Regions from separate parts of the Pseudovibrio sp. Ad13 genome, predicted to be linked through region 2. Evidence: riboswitches for the same ligand, from Rfam matches in the RefSeq annotation. Region 2 holds a riboswitch; each other region holds the start of a gene.
What was found. Region 2 has a riboswitch for cobalamin ahead of PsAD13_RS22235 (energy-coupling factor ABC transporter permease). Riboswitches for the same ligand answer to the same signal wherever they lie in the genome.
Positions count from the first base shown of each region.

Region 1: linked by a shared signal. The riboswitch ahead of PsAD13_RS02955 (ABC transporter ATP-binding protein) and the one ahead of PsAD13_RS22235 (energy-coupling factor ABC transporter permease) in region 2 are both predicted to bind cobalamin.
Region 3: linked by a shared signal. The riboswitch ahead of cobU (bifunctional adenosylcobinamide kinase/adenosylcobinamide-phosphate guanylyltransferase) and the one ahead of PsAD13_RS22235 (energy-coupling factor ABC transporter permease) in region 2 are both predicted to bind cobalamin.

Region 1 covers NZ_LMCC01000002.1:462,778-468,949, forward strand. Annotated here, with positions in the region: gene PsAD13_RS02950 (ABC transporter substrate-binding protein) at 1-293, opposite strand, end outside; gene PsAD13_RS02955 (ABC transporter ATP-binding protein) at 306-1,088, opposite strand; cobalamin riboswitch at 1,433-1,643, opposite strand; gene PsAD13_RS02960 (RNA ligase family protein) at 1,767-2,393, opposite strand; gene PsAD13_RS27740 (hypothetical protein) at 2,707-2,883, opposite strand; gene PsAD13_RS02965 (hypothetical protein) at 3,144-3,416, shown strand; gene PsAD13_RS02970 (hypothetical protein) at 4,070-4,459, shown strand; gene PsAD13_RS27530 (hypothetical protein) at 4,453-4,956, shown strand; gene PsAD13_RS02975 (GNAT family N-acetyltransferase) at 5,035-5,553, opposite strand; gene recR (recombination mediator RecR) at 5,669-6,172, opposite strand, start outside.
Region 2 covers NZ_LMCC01000018.1:144,008-150,179, reverse strand. Annotated here, with positions in the region: gene PsAD13_RS22245 (EAL domain-containing protein) at 1-1,976, opposite strand, end outside; gene PsAD13_RS22240 (hypothetical protein) at 2,403-3,218, shown strand; cobalamin riboswitch at 3,575-3,786, shown strand; gene PsAD13_RS22235 (energy-coupling factor ABC transporter permease) at 3,822-4,487, shown strand; gene ettA (energy-dependent translational throttle protein EttA) at 4,711-6,172, shown strand, end outside.
Region 3 covers NZ_LMCC01000015.1:232,412-238,583, forward strand. Annotated here, with positions in the region: gene cobN (cobaltochelatase subunit CobN) at 1-690, opposite strand, end outside; gene cobW (cobalamin biosynthesis protein CobW) at 690-1,808, opposite strand; gene cobU (bifunctional adenosylcobinamide kinase/adenosylcobinamide-phosphate guanylyltransferase) at 1,805-2,365, opposite strand; cobalamin riboswitch at 2,516-2,725, opposite strand; tRNA gene PsAD13_RS18300 (tRNA-Asn) at 2,986-3,060, shown strand; tRNA gene PsAD13_RS18305 (tRNA-Asn) at 3,100-3,174, shown strand; tRNA gene PsAD13_RS18310 (tRNA-Asn) at 3,214-3,288, shown strand; gene PsAD13_RS18315 (hypothetical protein) at 4,001-4,690, shown strand; gene PsAD13_RS18320 (cysteine synthase A) at 4,937-5,974, shown strand; gene cls (cardiolipin synthase) at 6,071-6,172, shown strand, end outside.

The DNA of each region.
Region 1 (6,172 bases), on a different contig from region 2:
CCAATCAACACTTCTTTGCTTGGGTATTTGGGAGCAAGCTCCGGCAATACAGCCACCTGGTCTGTCAATTCAGCATCCAGCGTTTTCCAGCCAGAAATGCCAGTGTAACCCGCCATGTTGTCCTGCAATTCCAACGCTAGCATCATCTCGGTGAGATTGGAATCGTTGGAAATGGCCCGCTGTGGCACACCATCAAATGTGACGGTGCGGTTACAGCTCTTGACGGAAACCTCTGCCAGCGCAGCAGAAGAGGAAAGCAGCGCCACAGCCAGCGCCAAACCAAGTTTTTTCATGAAAAAATACCCTTAAGAATGAAGATCGAATGTCAGAAGAGAGTGTTGTCGGTCCATCAGCTGATCGCGTGTCGTACGCACCTGAAAAGCCTTGGAAACCAAAGCGGGGGAGAGGATTTGCTCCGGCGCCCCAAAGCCAAGCATCTGCCCGTGGTCCAGCAACAGGATCTGGTCACACACCTGCGCCGCCATGTTCAGGTCATGCAAGCTGGTGATGATCGTCAGATTCAGCTCTTCAATAAGCTTGAGGATTTCCAGCTGATGGCGAATGTCGAGATGGTTGGTCGGCTCATCCAAAATGAGCAGCTCCGGCTCCTGCGCCAGTGCCCGCGCCACCATAACCCGCTGTCGTTCCCCGCCAGAAAGCGTGCCAAACAACCGTCCGGCCAGCCCATCCAGCTGCAAAGCGCGGATAGCACGGTCCACCACCTGCCGGTCCCGTTCGCCAGAAGCCGCCAATCCACTGCGATAAGGCGTGCGCCCCAGCTCCACGATCTCACGCACCTTCAGCGCAAAGTCCGTCGGCTGCTCTTGCAGCACCGCCGCCACCCGCTGCGCCGTCACTTTGGCGGAGAGGGACCAGATATCATCGCCGGCAACACAAATCTGCCCGCTCATCGGCTTGTTGAACCGATAGAGCAGCCGCAACAGCGTAGACTTGCCAGCCCCGTTCGCGCCAACCACGCCAAGCACTTGCCCCGCAGCCAGCTCAAAACTCAATGGCTGTAAAACCAACGAACTCTTACGATCAGGCGCCCACGAAACATCGCGAACAGAAACAAAAGCCGCGCTCATGCCAAAACACCCTTGCGCAGCTCAGCCCCAATCGGGCAACTGAAGGTGCCTAAATGATGAGAAACAGGATCCAGCATCGTACCAACCCACCTGAGTGAAACGCTACACATCATCAATGTAACGTTATAACGTTACATTGATTGTCGAATCCTGAGGCAAAAGTCAAGCGCACACGCGCGTCGACTATCAGCGGTTCGCCAAACGATCCGGGATAAAGTTTAAGTCTTGAGGAAACAGGTAACATAAGGCCCTCCGCGCAAAGGCAGGGGCAAACAGAAACCGGATATGTGACAGGCTTTCGCCGATTCAACCATTATGGCCTCCTTCCGGGACGCCCCGCCCGGGTTGAAGTGAAACATAATGGCAGGTCTCCTGACTCGCGGGTCTGTGCTCAGCCAGCCTTCCCGGATCTCTCCAGTGGCATGCTTGGCCTCGCTCTCCGCTTACAGTTGCGGGGGCAGTCACGGAATTAGCGCCTGTTGGCTACACTTCACCGTGTTCCCTTTTAATCCCGAGGCCTTTCGCACCTCAGAAACCATAGGTGCGCATACTGAGTATTGAGCCCCCCAATTGCAAGAGGTTTCGCAAACGAACTCGAAACACTGTTGATAGCAGCCTTACCCACCCACCGTCATCCCGCACTCGATGCGGGATCCAGATCGGCGAGCGTCAGAACCGCTAGCCCTTCACTATCCTGTTCTTGATGACTTCACCGTGCATCCAATGTGTGTCGCTCTGAACGTGATCAGCTCGCACATATTTGGCCATATGTGTTGCCATATCAGTCTCTTGGAAACTCGCAGTGGTTCTGACGACAAAGCCTTCCTGCTTGTTCAGATCCAACTTATTCAACACAGCTTCGACGCTGGTTGGAGTAAACAAACCCCTGTGCAGCACCGGAACAGGGGTAATGCCAAGCTCTGCAAAACGGCCCAATGTCGCATCCCAGCTTTGTGTGACGCCATCAACGATCCAGGCAAAACCCAGAAAGTAAGTGGGTAAGCTGTCATAGATGACGGAGTGCTGTGCGAAGAGATACTCACCAACAATCCGCTCATCTTCAGCAAGGCATGGCGAAACACCTGCCGCAAAAGCTTTCATCCAATCACGGGAAGGGTGATACCCACTGTCAGGACTACGCGCATGGCATCCATTCTGCAGAATAGTTGTGTTCTCACCGTCCATCTTCTCGGTAAAGACAACTTCTGCGGCGCTTGCCAGAGCCGTCGAATCCTTCAGGATCTTGTCATCGCTCATAACACCGGGAGAGCTGGGCAAGTGATAGGTGCGGCCATACTTTTTCATCAATCCCGCAGCTCCTTATCTTCAAAGCTAATAAGGGAACTCTGATTGTAATTCCTATGCTCATTGAGCCAGGACATTGCCCCTTCTTCTTATCGGGAGGTGATTACAAGCTTTAACGAACAACCACAACCACCCACCGTCTTCCCGAACAAGCGCGACTAACTACATCCTTGTCAAAACTACCAGTTTGACAGGGTAATTACCTCATCCCATCCTCATGCATGAAGCGCACAAGCCCTTTGTTATGGGCGGGAGGGTGGTGAATAAAATACTCTTTCGAGGGGAATAAACTCGCCTGTCTGTTTGCAGGTTTCTAGCCTCCCGCCCGCCAAAGGGTTCTCACGCCACCCTCCGTCTTCCCGGACAAGCGCAGCGCAGATCCGGGATCCAGAGCGACACGCTCAGACATAAGCCACGACACAAACACCTCGCTAACCCCGCCATCCACATCCTTGTAAAAACTGTCAGTTTGACAACCGTCGGTTTTCATTCCACATTCACCTGTGAGGCTTCGAAACCTCCTTTAGACAGCGGTAACCGCTCCCGTTAACTAGCGGATTTTTTGTGCCTTTTTTCTAAGGGCGCAGACCCTTTGCTATGAGCGGGAGGGCGGTGAATACAATACCTCTTTCGGGAGGGAATAAACTCGCCTGTCTGTCTACAGGTTTCGAACCTCCCGCTCGCCAGCGGGCCGTCGAAAGCCTTGTTGTCGCGCGGTTGTTCAACACCCTATAGACAGAGGGATTGAGAATGACCGACTCCGCATGCGCCTGTGGCGCCACAAATACTTTCCAAAATGAAATTGACGAAGTCATCGTCGCTGTTTCGGATTTGCAGAACCTCTCGTATATTCAGCACCTTGTGCTGACAGAGAGAATGCAGCACTCCAGTGAGCGCGATGCCCTGTTCACTTTGCATCACGCCTTCCACGATCGCCTCGAAGCGCTGGGAAAAAGCTGCGGAATGTTAGAGCGAGTCGCTCATCCGCAGCCAATAAACACAAAAACTCCGCTTCCTGATTAAGCCGTATGACGCTTTGCTCGCAGGCACCCTCCCGAAAACCCCATCGGTTTTCGATCAGGGAGATGCACAGGAGCAAAGAAAAAAGCCAGCCTCGTAAAAAAGGACTGGCTTAGAAAATGGCTTAATCGTGCAGCGCGCTCTACGTGATCGGTACCCCTGACCACGCAGAGCTCGTTCAACAGCACTGTGATGGGTAAATGGCACAAACCCGTGCCACTTGCCTCCGGTACCAATGGCGAAACGCAAATCCACCCCGCATCCTCGCCAATCGGTGCCCTGCTGGTCTGCGGCTATACCACCCGCCGCAGGTCAGCGCCTCCTTAAAAATACCAGTGCCAACAGCAGCGCGTCTACCCCATGAAAAATCAGGGGTAGTATTCCTTCTACCGCCCCACCCACTGGATCCCGCATCAAGTGCGGGACGACGGCATTGAAGCAACCGCAACAACCTCACCAATACATTATAGTTACATCAGATAATCAAAACGCAGATCTCAACGTCTCTTTTGCTCGGACTGGGTACGTGGGCTCTATGAGGCATTCACAGAGGTAAGGCGTGATTTCGATAAACTGAGCTAAGTAGTAATGGCCAGTTAATTTACTTCCCCAATAACGTGTGATATCCGCCGGTATATTACCTATGGGGAAGTGTTATGAAAAAGCAATTGTTCGCTTTATGCGCTGCTTCTATGTTGATTGCTGGCTGTTCTAGCAGTGGAAGTAATAGTGTAGAAGTCCGCGCTCGAAAGGCTGCCAACCTTTCTATCTGGAAAACCCGTCAGGAGGTTCGCTTTGCAGGGAAGCCATTTGAGGTGGCCGTTGCAAAAGATAAAGCCTTTTCATTTGTTGCTCCCAAAGGCTCAGGATTTCCTTATTCGCCTGCTGAGGTTGAAGGCGTTGCACGCGCTGTAACTGGATGTAAAGCAGAATTTGGGGCAGGAATACTGGCTTTTGTTGGTGGCTTCTCAAAGAAGTCGGATCTGCGAGAGATTCAATCTAAATATTCAGGCTTTGATTATTGGCGTGTGGATCTCAAATGTTAAAAATATTGAAAGCGGTGAGCCTAACTGTTCCATTTATTATGATTGCAGGACTAGTTGGGTGTTCTAATCAATCTCGACCAGCCTTTGAAGATGTGGTGAACCGCGAGATAGTATTTCCTGAATACCCGAGTAGTGGTTGGACTTATTTAAGTTTCTCTCAGGCTCATGGATATCAGGTCAACTATCTTGGCAAAAATGGTCGTGCTTGGTTATGGTATCCGGGGAACTCAGTGGTAGTCCCGGAGGAATGGAAGCGTGATACTGTTGCAGGACAAAAAGCTGTTTGTTGGCGGCATCCAGCGAAGAGCTATAACCCAGTAACGAAGCGATATGGTGGGTCTTTTGCATGCCAGTCGCTGGCATTGTCGCAACGAAGAATCATCGCAAGACTAAAGGGTGATCCTTTCGCGCTTTCTTCTGACAAAATTCCTTATCGGCTCTCGAAGTGTTCCGCACCTAAAGAGTTTGACTTCAATCGTGACCAGTTTCGATGCTGATTAGCGATTGAGCTCTGTGTTTCTGGCTGCAGGTTGGTTTAGGTAAGCGCAAATAATCCAGCACAACCTGTTGCCAACTCACCCCAAATCAAACCGCTTACAAATCCGGTCTACCGGTGTCCCATCAGAGAGCGGCACGGCTTCCAGCACTTTGTAGTCTTTGAAGCCGCGGGAGGTGTAGTAGGCGAGGCCGCCGGTGTTGTCGGCGCGGATGGTGGCGTTGATGGTGGTGAGGCTTTTGCCTTCCAGATTGGCAAGTGTTGTTTTGAACAGCGCACTGCCGATGCCGCTCTTGTGCAGCCCTGGTTTTACGAAGGTGCCGATATCAACCCAGTCAGCGGGGATATCTCCGTAATGGCTGGCGATTTGAAAGCCAAGCGGCTCGCCGCTCTCACGATCAATCGCGCAAACAGTGCTCTCCAGAATATCCGCTTCAAGAAACCACTCGATGAACTCACCTTTGTTCAACGGCTTCTCAAGCGCAGTTGTCCCCCCGGCCTCAATAATCCGGTTGAGCAGAGCGAGCAGTTCGTCCACATCGTTGCGCTGGGTTTTGCGGATGAAAAACTGGGTTGGTTTGGCGGAAGACGTGTCCATTTCTAAAAATCCTGTTCAACGCAATAAATACGCAAATCTTTCAAATCAACGCACATAGCAACGCAAACGACTTATGTGACGGAAATACCCGCATAAGTGCCGAGCAAGAAACCTGCTAAAACTTTGTTCTTGCTCGCAAAGCCTGCGCCAGCGTGCCCTCGTCAAGGTAGTCCAATTCGCCGCCAACCGGCACGCCATGGGCAAGACGGGTCACTTTCACATTCTCAAATCGCGCAAGCTGGTCCGTAATGAAATGTGCAGTGGTCTGTCCTTCAACGGTCGCATTAACAGCGAGGATAACTTCGCTCACCACACCGCCTTCAATCCGCTCAACCAGCTTGGAAATGTTGAGGTCATCCGGCCCAATCCCGTCCAGCGGAGACAGAGTGCCACCGAGGACATGATAATGCGCGCTCACAGCGGATGCCCGCTCTAGCGCCCAAAGGTCAGAGACGTCCTCAACCACCACAATGGTTGCTCCATCCCGGCGCGGATCAGAGCAAATGGTGCAAGGATCACTGGTGTCGACGGTGCCACACTCAGAGCAGATGCCGACCTGATCAACCGCCACGCCCATGGCTTCAGCCAGCGGGATAAGCAGTTGATCTTTCTTCTGAAC
Region 2 (6,172 bases):
ATTGGATGGCCATATAAATCATTGATATCTTTGAAGCGATCCAGATCCAGCAGCATGACTGCGGAGATCGTTTGTTCTGCGTTTGCCTGGTTTTCGATTGCTTTTTGGAAGCGTTCGCGGAAGTAAGTGCGGTTCGGCAGGCCGGTCAACATGTCATGCTGAGCGAGGTGGAGAATGCGCGCTTCGTCTTCTTTCTGCTTACGCATATCACGTACAGCTGAGACACGAAGGTTCTCGTCCGCCACTTCCATCAAGCGACCACGAACTTCAATCGGGATGCGCTCGCCAGACTTGCTCAAAAGCATGACTTCGTTCGGGGTCGGCTCATTGGCAAGAATGCTCTCACGCGCTTTTTCGCGAAAATCTGGCGCGACATGAGACAGCAAACTGGTTCCACGCATCTCTCCTGCCTGATAGTCCAGCAGCTCGTAGAGTACGTGGTTACATTCTACGATGATACCATCTGTCGAGATGGCGAGGCCTTCAAACGCGCCTTCTGCAAATGTGGCGAGTTTGCTGAGTTCTTCCTGCTGCTTACTATTTGATGTTTCACTGATTTTACGTCGTTTCTCATCGCTCTGCAGTTTGTCGAGGAACGTGTTGAAGATTGAAGCAAGGCGCTCTTGCGGGTCATTATCCCGTACCGGTAAGCGCTCATCCAGCTTGGCGTCATGCCAAACCAACTTGCCGATCAGGTTCTCCATCTGGCTGATGGTGCTGACAATCGGTGTTTCATTCAGGTCGATTTCGTCGGCTTTGCGGAACTGCTTCGTAAATTTGAAGGACGTAAACAGGAGCAGGCCTGACAGGAAAGCCCAAAAGATGGTCAGTAAAGCTCCAACGGCCTGAAGTATAAAGTTATCAAGACTGAACCCAGCCAGTGCATGGTCTGCTGGTAGTGCGGTTGTGAAGCCGAAGAGGCCAATCAGAGAGCCAATGCCAAGACTGGTGTAGTAAATGATGACTTTGTGGGTCTTAGACCTTGCATAGATGATGCGTGCAACTGCAATAGAAGCAACTGAAGCTGTCAGAGCAATAAGAGCGACGCCCGCTACGGTCAGATGCTGGGCATTTCCGAGAACGGAGGACAAGCCGCCAATCATGCTCAACAGAATGGTTGGGTACATGACCTTGCGAGGTGCGAAGAAGCCGAGGGCAACGCCCAATGTTACCGAGACACCAGTTGCGACAAGAACGTTGAAGATCGCACTGCCCAACTCACCTGAATAAATACTTGTATTACCAACTGAAAAGCCGATGCCGCCAACGGCCATCAGCGCCGCGCCTGCTTTGATCTGCAGCACATTGTAGTTTTGTGTGTTGCGCAGAATGTACTCAGGTAACGCTGGTGAGTTTCTTAGTCCGGTCACTAACATGCCGGAAAAGGCGACGAATGTTGCGAGCAATGTGACTACGGTACCGCCGCCAATCTGCTCGAAACCAACTGACAGCACGGTGTTTTGGCTAATCGGATGAAGCAGTAACCCTTGGACACCTTTCAGGTAGGCAGGGTAGATGACCCCGCCGATTGAGAGTGCGAGAATGATCGTCGCACGCAGTGTCAGCTGATGCGATAGAGGCAGATAAGCCAGAACTGCGATCATCGCTGCCATTGCTGCGTGGATTGCAGCGGCGTGGATGTCCCCCTGTGGTTTGAACTCCACTTGAGACTGCCAGAGGATCAATTGTGCCGTTACATCAGGCAAGTTCAGCGTTGTGTCGATGAGCAGGCATGCTGCTGAACTGATGGCGATGAGGAGAAGGGCACGGTTGAAAAAACGGGTCGCCCGCATACGCTCCTGAATAAACAGGCTGGAATAGACAATAAGTAATCCAAGAACACCAAGCGCGAACAATCCAACAGACAATATGGTCCATAGGTTCTGCTGCTGAGTGAGCAGTTCAGCTTGATTGAGCTGATTGTGCAGGCCACCTGTCGCAGGATCGAAAATCGACGCATACGATGACGCTGACATGAAGTGTATCGATAAACCAATTAAAACGAAAAGGAGCAATACAGGAAGTAAGAGGGCTCGAAAATGCATTTGGGTACCCCAGGAAATTCCTCGGCATAATTGTTTGAAATTATTGCGCATTTATTAAGAATTCTAGGGATGAACCGGGTTTAATTCTAAAAAGTATCGAAAAGTGCGGTGCATATGACGTTTATCTGACACTCCCAAAGCAAATTTATGAAAATTGTAAGTAAATGTTTCGTTGAGTGAAATTCTTTATATACGTGAATACTCGTATTTATCTTCAAGTTGAGAGGAAAGAGGGACGGGCTGTCAATTATGATTCTCTTCTCTTTTCACGACAGCATTTAGTTCATTTTTTATGGGCAATTGATGTGCATTGTAGTTCACCATCTTGCTGAAACAACTTTCAGGTGGTCTTGAACGATGCAGTGGTCCAGCTTGTTTTTATACTCAGCGGTTTCGGTTTTGCAGCCAACTGGCGGTGAGCGAGATAACATCTTGCCGAGTTGGAGCTCAACCACAGCGCGCCATGGTATCGTGGAAAGCATTGAGCGTATGGCTCGGGCCGGGAGCCCTGAATATGTGAAACTCGATGACCGTGTTGCTGTTTTGGTTGGCGATGGGGCTTTATGGAGTGACGCGCTGGCTGGCGCAGACAATGAAGTGAGACCACCTGAAGCTGGCGACAGTTTTGGTAGCTTTGCTGATTACTCTGAGAGTGTACGTGCTCATCTATCATTACGCGGGCCAAAGGCTGTTGGCGCAACGTATAGAGAGTTCGCTTTTCAGCCTCTGAAAGAGTTGGTGGGGTTCTTGAAAGAACATCACTTTCAGATTTGGGTTTTAAGCTTTGGAGACCATGAAGTAGATCGCACTATGGCAGAGTTGAACTACGGGCTTCCGAGATTTCGGGTTATCGAGGTTGCTCCCCACGCAGCGCCGGTGTCTTCAACAGATCTTGCCCGAATTATCTGGGAGAGGATAGGAACAGCACCCCAGATTTTTCTTGGACGATCTCACAGTGATCTTGGCTTGCTGAAGCTTGCTGGAAAAGGTGAGGGGGTGCTTAAAATCCAAATTTCTGCCAGCCAAAATGCTTCCACTCAGACACCGGATTCAACTCCTGATGATTCTGGAGAGCAGCAGAACTCCTGGAGCTTTGTGGTTTCTCCTGAGGAGCATTGGCTAAGGAAATATTCGTGGCAGGCACCTTCGGAGAGAACTTATAGCAAGAACTAATAGAAAATACTGAGACTTTCGTTGCAAGCTGCCCGAGATATATTTGATCTATTCTAGTTTTAATCGATTGAAAATCTGAGTGCTTTTGTAATGTTGAATAATATCCGATGTTTCTGAGGTAATTTTATTTATTTTGATGAAGATCAATGAAGAGATGGGGCACTCTGATATTTCTAAATACAGCTTCGGCTGGCACTCGGATGGGGGAGTGTCAACTTTCTTAAAGGCGTGTACCAACGGGTACACGCCTCTTTTTTTGCCTGCAGCTCTGGCGGGTTACGAAGGCTGTTGCATACCTCTGATTGTTGCTTATCCCAACTGCCTCTTATTTCTAGTTGTGTCTTCTCTTGTAATTTAGGATATTCCCGCTGTTGGGTTCTGTAGAAGCCAAGCTTCTTGGATGAAAAGGGAATGCGGTAGGGATGACCAAAGATGGGCCCGAACCGCAGCTGCCCCCGCAACTGTTACGTGGTGCGTTCTTCATAAAAGCCACTGGAGATGATCTCTGGGAAGGCGGAGGACGCAAAAGCCATAAGCCAGGAAACCTGCCCGACACGACATAAACTCATGACCGCACGGAGGGTGCGAAGAGGAGCATATTAAATGCATATTGAACCGGGTTACGTTTCCGCCGCCAAGGTTATTGCTGCCAATGCGGGTGCCGTTGGCGTTATTGTCTGGGGCTGCAAAGAGCAGATTTCAGAATTCCAGAAAGAGCCATTCACACCACTGAAAACGCTATTGGCTGCGGTTTTCTTCTCCATTTTCATGCAGAGCTTCCATATGTCTGTTGGAGCATCAGAACTTCACTTTGTTGGTGCAATGGCGATGTATCTAACGCTCGGGTTTACCCCTGTTCTGCTTGGGTTTGCCATTGGCTTGCTGTTTCAGGCGCTCGCTTTTGATCCGCAGGACATGTACCACCTTGGCGTCAACAGCTTGTCTTTGATGTTGCCGCTGATTGCTGTTCATTACCTGAGTGGCCGTGAGCTGTTTTCCAAAGAACTGACCAAGCGTGTGAACTTTGCGCAGATTCTGAAGTTGGATGCGATGTATTATGCTGGTGTGACTGGCATGGTTGGCTTCTGGTTGATGATTGGGGACGTTGCTACGCCGTTTACGGCATGGGCGCAGTTTGCTCTGTCTTATCTGGTAATTGTTGCTTGTGAGCCATTGGTCACCTTTATTGCAGTGAAGGGGCTCAAGGCCGTTGAAGACAATGCGATTGTTCGGAACCTGACAGTGGTTCCGCAGCTGAAGCTGGCGTAAATTTTTACGAGCCTGTTTGTTATTGGGGCAGCAGAGTAAACCTGCTGCCCTTTTTCTTGCGTGGAAGTGACCAGGTGTTGTCGTGAAATTCTCCGTTTGAAGAGAAAAAGCGACGGATTTGATCATCGCTGAAGTGTTATGGATTGCCCCTTGGCGCTGCTTCCACTATGAGTGCTCTCCAGAGATTTCATTGTTTACACAGATCAGGAGATGCAGGCAGTCCATGGCGCGCCAGTTCATCTATCACATGCACGGGGTCTCCAAGGCCTACGGTGCAAAAAAAGTACTCGACAATATTCACCTGTCTTTCTACCCGGATGCGAAAATCGGTATCCTTGGTCCAAACGGTGCAGGTAAGTCTACTCTTTTGAAGATCATGGCTGGTCTTGATAAAGAGTACACCGGTGAAGCATGGGCTGCAGAAGGTGCCAAAGTTGGCTACCTGCCGCAGGAACCAAAGCTGAATGAGGACAAGACTGTCCTTGAAAACGTGATGGAAGGCGTTGCGCACAAGCAGGCTCTTCTGGATCGTTATAACGAACTGATGATGAACTACTCAGATGAGACAGCCGATGAAGGCGCTCAGCTGCAGGACATCATTGATGCGCAGGATCTGTGGAATCTGGAAAGCCAGGTTGAGATGGCAATGGAAGCGCTTCGCTGCCCTCCATCCGACTCTCCTGTAAATAACCTTTCTGGTGGTGAGCGTCGCCGTATCGCGTTGTGTCAGCTGCTCTTGTCCGAGCCTGACCTGATGCTGCTTGACGAACCAACCAACCACCTTGACGCTGAGACCGTGCACTGGTTGGAACGCCATCTGCGTGAGTTCAAGGGTTCCGTTCTGATCATTACCCACGATCGCTACTTCCTTGACAACGTGACTGGCTGGATTCTGGAGCTCGACCGCGGTCAGGGCATTCCTTATGAAGGCAACTACTCCACTTACCTTGGTCAGAAAACCAAGCGTATGGAGCAGGAAGGCCGTGAGAACATGGCTCGTTCCCGCGCTATCAAGCGTGAACAGGAATGGATGGGCATGACGCCGAAGGGCCGTCAGACCAAGTCAAAAGCCCGTATCAATGCTTATGATGCGCTGTTGACTGCTCAAGAAGAGCGTATGCCTTCTATTGAGCAAATTCTGATCCCTGTTGGTGAGCGTCTGGGTAACAATGTTATCGACGTTCAAGGCGTTTCCAAAGGCTTTGGCGATCGTTTGTTGATTGATGATCTGACCTTCAAACTGCCACGTGGCGGTATTGTTGGTATCATCGGTCCAAACGGTGCTGGTAAGTCAACACTCTTCAAGATGTTGTCCGGTCAGGAAAAACCAGACAGCGGTGAAGTGGTTGTGAGTGACCGCGTTCACCTTGGTTATGTGGATCAGTCCCGTGATAAGCTGGATGACAGCAAGACCGTTTGGGAAGAAATTTCCGAAGGTGCTGAAGTGATCTACCTTGATAAGAAAGAGATCAACTCACGCGCTTACTGCTCCTCCTTCAACTTCAAGGGTGCTGGACAGCAGGCGAAAGTTGGTGACCTTTCCGGTGGTCAGCGTAACCGCGTGCATCTTGCTAAGGTTTTGAAGTCAGGCGCAAACGTTCTTCTGCTCGATGAGCCGACCAACGATCTTGACACCGAAACACTTGCAGCTCTGGAAGATGCACTTGAGAACTATGCTGGTTGTG
Region 3 (6,172 bases), on a different contig from region 2:
CCCCTGTGCCTCAAGCTCGTGGCACAAGGCCTGCACTGGCTCGATTGCACCGCTCTGGTACAGCGCCCGATAAAACACAATGGCCGCAACCGGACGGGCTGGATCTTTCCAGCTCGCCCGCACATCATCTAAGGAAGGAAGCGAATGCCCTTGCAGCACCAGCCCGGCCCGCGGCAACGCCATTGGCTCCGATGGTGTCTCAACAGGCAACTCGGCACTCTGCGCGGCATAAAGCAAAGCGTTAGAAAGGTTCTCCGCTCCGCCCTCAATCAGGTATCGCCACAACATGTGCGCGCTCTCAAACGGCACAGTGGAACGCTTCGCCAGCTCTTCGTCCCACTTGTCATCACCGGGCAGCAGAACCAGCTTCACCCCGTCAGCGCGGGCAGCTGCTTCCAACCGCTCAACGCCGTAACGCCAGTATTCAACACCGCCCAAAAGGCGCACCACAACAAGCTTGGAAGCCTGAATGGTCTGCTCAACATAAAGATCAACGGAGTACGGATGCGACAGCGCCAGAAAACTGGCAAGCCGAAGAGAGTAGCCCTCATGCTGGGCATGCGCCGCCGCAAGCCCGGCAAGCTCTGTGTCTGCTGCGCTTAAAAACACAACATCCGCAGGCGCCTGCTCAAGGTCGACGGCCTCTTCACCATCATCCAATCGGCGTGATTGCCCGACAAGTACGTGCATCAGGCCTGAACCAACTCAAATTCACTCAGCGCAGCCTGCACACTGTGTTTGTCCAGCCCCGCAAGACCGATCACAACAAGTTTGGAGTGGCTTTCACTGCCAGCCGCAAACCAGGCCTCCACACGCGGCCCAACCGCCTGCACCAGCACCGGCGCGGCCTTGCCCTCAACCACCACACTGCCCTTAATGCGCAACACACCAGAAACCTTCATGGCCGCTTCCACCTGAGCCTTCACCTCATCAATTGAGGCAAACCGGCGGGTTGGCAGTACAAAACTCTCAAAATCATCATGAGAATGATCGTGATGATGGTGGTCGTGGTCGTGGTCGTGGTCGTGGTCGTGGTCGTGGTCGTGGTCGTGAGCATGCTGCGCTTCATGGTGAGACAGACGCAAGTCCATATCGTCTTCCGCACCGGCATCACGCCCAAGCAGAACATCCAGCGCCAGCTCGCCATGAGAGGCAGCCACAATCTCAACTCCATCACGCACACGGCCACGGATCGTCTGCTTCACCGCCGCCAGCTCTGCCTCGCTCAAAAGGTCCGCTTTGGAAAGCACAACAAGGTCAGCACAGGTCAGCTGATCCGCAAACAGCTCTTCCACCGGGCTTTCATGGTCCAGCGCATCATCCGCTGCCCGCTGCGCAGCAACGGCCTCTTCATCGCAGGCCACTTTGCCAGCGGCAACAGCCGGTGCATCCACCACGGTCACCACACTGTCAACGGTCACGCGCGGCTTGACAGAAGGCCAGTTGAACGCACGCACCAACGGCTGTGGCAGAGCAAGGCCAGAGGTTTCAATCACAACCACATCCGGCACCTGCTCGCGCTCCAGAAGCATCTCCATGGTCGGCAGAAAATCATCAGCTACCGTGCAGCAAATGCAGCCGTTGGCCAGCTCCACCACTTCATCAGCAGAACAGTCCGGGTCAGCACAGCCATTCACCAGTGAGCCATCAAAGCCCATCTCGCCGAACTCATTGACGATCAGCGCGATGCGCTTGTTTTGTGCCTTCATCAGCAGGTTACGCACCAGCGTTGTTTTTCCGGCACCCAGAAAACCAGTGATAATGACAGCAGGGATTTTTTTAGAAGGCGCAGCAAAAGAAACAGTCATAGGGAAATCTCCGGAAAAACAGCAGGCTTCAGCTGCAAAGGCTGTCCAGCAGCCACAAACATCACAAAATGGCAAAGGTCGGCGATACGCTGGTTCAGGCGGCCAGCTTCATCTCGAAAGGCGCGGGCCATGGCGTTTTCAGGCACAATGCCCATGCCCACTTCATTGCCAACAAACACAACGGGGCATGGCAAAGAGCTAAGAACCGCCTCAAGCCGCTCAAGCTCCACGGTCCAGTCCCGCGCCCCGTGCATAAGGTTGGAAAGCCAAAGTGTCAGACAATCAACGAGGATCGCACGATCGCTGCTGGCATGCGTTTCCAGCACGCGCACAAGCTCCAGCGGCTCCTCAACGGTGTCCCAAAGATCGCCCCGCTGCATCTTATGATGCGCGATGCGCTCCTCCATTTCACCGTCAAAGGCCTGTCCTGTCGCGATATAAGTCGGGCGCCGCCCGCTGCTTATAACCAGCTTTTCCGCATATGCGCTTTTCCCGGAACGAGCTCCACCCGTAACCAAGCAATGGCGAACACGAAGGTCGCCTCTCTGTTCAGCCATCTGGGTTAGCTGGTCCCAGAGAAACGAAAAAATGCGCGCAAAGAAGCCGGGGCTTCAATCAAAGAATATGAAAGTACAGCAACTGTCTCGCACGGAGACAGGAAAATATGCGTCATGAGCACCTCTCGCCGTCCACCCGACAGCAGTCCTATGTCAAATCATATCTCCAGCCGGTCTCCTGGCTTGCGGCTCAACCGACCATAGCCCCTTCCCAGCCCTTAAAAGGCCAGTGGGATTTTCGCTAAGGTCTCACCGCTCACAGTTGCGGGGGCAGCTGCGGCTTGTCTCCATAATATATGGAACCGCATTCCCGTTTAATCTTGTCATTCCAAAGCCTGAGCCGGAACAAAAAGAAACTGGAGTTCTGGCCTTAAGTGTGGGACGCAATCAGCTCTCCTGTCAATTGTCTTTGTGAGGATTCCAACATCACCGGAAAATCAAACCCGCAAAATCCGCGGTTTTTGGAGATTTCTGGCTAACCCCCTTGGATATCTCAATAAAAAAATAGAGAAACTGTCCACAAATCGAAAAATACGCAAAAAACGACTTGGCAAACACAACATGCCTCTGTAAAAGCCTCCTCACGCAAACGGCGAGGCAAACTCGCAAGGGTGTCATGATCCCCGGTAGCTCAGTGGTAGAGCAAGCGGCTGTTAACCGCTTGGTCGCTGGTTCGAATCCGGCCCGGGGAGCCATCCTTTTTCGTTTGCAGCCATACGGCAAGATCATCGTGATCCCCGGTAGCTCAGTGGTAGAGCAAGCGGCTGTTAACCGCTTGGTCGCTGGTTCGAATCCGGCCCGGGGAGCCACTTCTTTATCGATCGCCGCCAATGGCAGCCATAGTATGATCCCCGGTAGCTCAGTGGTAGAGCAAGCGGCTGTTAACCGCTTGGTCGCTGGTTCGAATCCGGCCCGGGGAGCCATACTTCTCTTTATATCCTCCCCTTCTTCTTAAATAGCTTATCTCTTCACAAAGCACGTGCGTGCGCGTCTATCCAGAAAACAAGAAAAATGATGGGTAGAAAACCATGTTCACGCGAAGCGAAGGTGCAGCACTATCAAGTGCCGCTGGCCGAAGACATAAAGTCCATTTGGGTAGAACTCTCTTCCGCACAAAAGCGGAGGCGTTCCATTTTGCGTTAAAACTCACCCTGATCCTGCACATGGCCACCCACTGACGCAGCATTGGCTCCTTAAATTTTCAGGGAGTTCATAAGTTGGGAGAGCTGTGCATATCAGCCACGAGCCCCAATACCGTCCGACAGCCCTTGGCACCCACAAAAAATTGGCCGAAATGAAGCCCTGTTCTTTCAAAAGCTTAGCTCATGCGGAAAAATACTAGATTTTTTTGCCATATGTACAAACTGCGATCTACATCACAGATCTATCCAAATCCTATAGCAAATCAACACAATGAAAATTTTACATAATAGCATTTAAATAACCTGAAAGTATAAATACGCGAAACATAATTTATATACAATTATTATGGCATAGATACTCTAAGTAAATGCGTATACCTCTAATATATCTAGTGCATATTATCATACTCACTACTAAGTGATGACTAGTGAAGTGCACATAATAAGGCGCCCCCTCTGGGAAAGTTGCTGCGTAAAAGTCAGGGAGCCATAAATGAGTAGTCTGTTGCCATCCTGCGGTCTGCCGCAAACCTTCAAGTTGCACCTCACAAGATCAGGTTTTCTTGCCGCCTGCATCGCTGCGCCACTCGCTATGGCAGAGCCTTCGCGCGCAGAAACGCCCCCAGCCTCCGCGCCAGCCACAACATCCGGCCCTCAGCTCATCGAAAAATCCGACAATGGCAACACCTACGCCATGCCAGAGGATTATCTGGCCGTCACCGTTGCTCCGCCCTCCAAAACACCCTACGCCGATCCATTAGAGAGCGATTTGTCCATCTGGGTTGGTGAAGTGGAAATTGAGGGCCGCAAGACCCTATGGGTCGAGCTGATCGATAACCACGGCGAGGTCATCTACAATTCCGAGGTCCAGCAAAACGAGACGCATCTGTTGCCTGATGGCAGAGCCATTGCCGTCACCGTGATGCAACCCGCCACTCACAACAAAGCACTACAATCTGCCAGCCTGAAGAAAGACCAGTCCCGCGTGCCAACTGATGAACGCTTTGTCATCACCCGCAAGGAAGCTTTTGCCCCGGCACTGGATACGCAGGTGAATCTGCTGGAGGTGCAGCCCGTCCCAAAGGAAGTCCATAACTCCTTTATGCTGCGCGCAGGTGAGAACGGCGAGATCCTCTGGAAAGCCACCAAGGATGCCATCACCTGGCTGGAAAGCAGATCCTGACAAAGGCTGGACTGCGCGCAAATCGATACTCTCTCAAATCGCATTTAGCGCACTCATTCGAAAGCCACGCACCCCGTGAGTAATTTTGTTCTCACGCACCATCGTAAAGAGAATAATATCCTAGTCTGACGCACCCTTTGGCAGCCCATTTCTTGTTCTCGTGAGGTCAGCGCAGTAGCGTGGTCTCAAAAGGGGTAAACACCCGCATTCTGATTTTTTGGTCATACGAATTATTTGAGAGAAACTATGGATACGCGCGCCTCTGCCATCGAAGCCATCGGCAACACTCCACTTATTCGCCTCAAAGGCCCCTCCGAGCGAACCGGCTGTGAGATCCTCGGCAAAGCCGAGTTCATGAACCCGGGCCAGTCCGTCAAGGACCGTGCCGCCCTCTTCATCATCAATGACGCTGTCAAACGTGGCACGCTCAAGCCGGGCGGCATCATTGTAGAAGGCACAGCTGGCAACACCGGCATCGGCCTCGCGCTGGTCGGCAACGCTCTGGGCTATCGCTCCGTGATCGTCATTCCGGAGACCCAGTCTCAGGAAAAGAAAGACATGCTGCGCATTGCAGGCGCTGAGCTAATCGAAGTTCCGGCTGTTCCCTATAAAAACCCGAACAACTACATCAAAGTCTCGCAGCGCGTAGCTGAAGAGCTGAACAGAACCCATCCGCATGGCGCTATCTGGGCCAATCAGTTCGACAACACCGCCAACCGTCAGGGCCATATTGAAACCACTGCTCAGGAAATCTGGCAGCAGACCGACGGCAAAGTGGACGGCTTCATCTGCGCAGTCGGCACCGGCGGCACGCTTGCCGGCACCGGCATCGGCCTGAAGGAAAAGAACCCGAACATCAAGATCGGCCTCGCAGACCCACACGGCGCAGCGCTTTACAACTACTACGCCCACGGCGAACTGAAGTCCGAAGGCTCTTCCATCTCGGAGGGCATCGGTCAAGGCCGCATTACCGCCAATCTGGAAGATGCACCGATCGACATTCCTTACCGTATTTCTGATGAAGAAGGCCTACTGATCAACTTCGAGCTTCTGGAACACGAAGGCCTCTGCCTTGGCGGCTCCTCCGGCATCAACGTCGCTGGCGCAATCCGCCTGGCAAAAGAACTCGGCCCCGGCCACACCATCGTGACCATCCTGTGCGACTACGGCACCCGTTACCAGGGCAAGATGTTCAACCCAACCTTCCTGCGCGAAAAAGGCCTGCCAGTGCCAGAATGGATGGAACGCAAGTCCGAAATCGCCATTCCATTTGAAGCTGCCTAACCTTAACGGAAAGCACTGCACAATATGCCAAGAGGTTTTGACCATTCCTCTTGGCGCAGCTATAAGTAGGTCCTCGCATTACAGGAGTTGTAGCGCTTGGAATCCTCATTTAGCCTTCTTCCCCTGATCGCAGTTTTCAGTGTTCTTTTCTATGCATTGGCAGTCATTTGCGCCATTCGCGAGATCATGTATTCACGC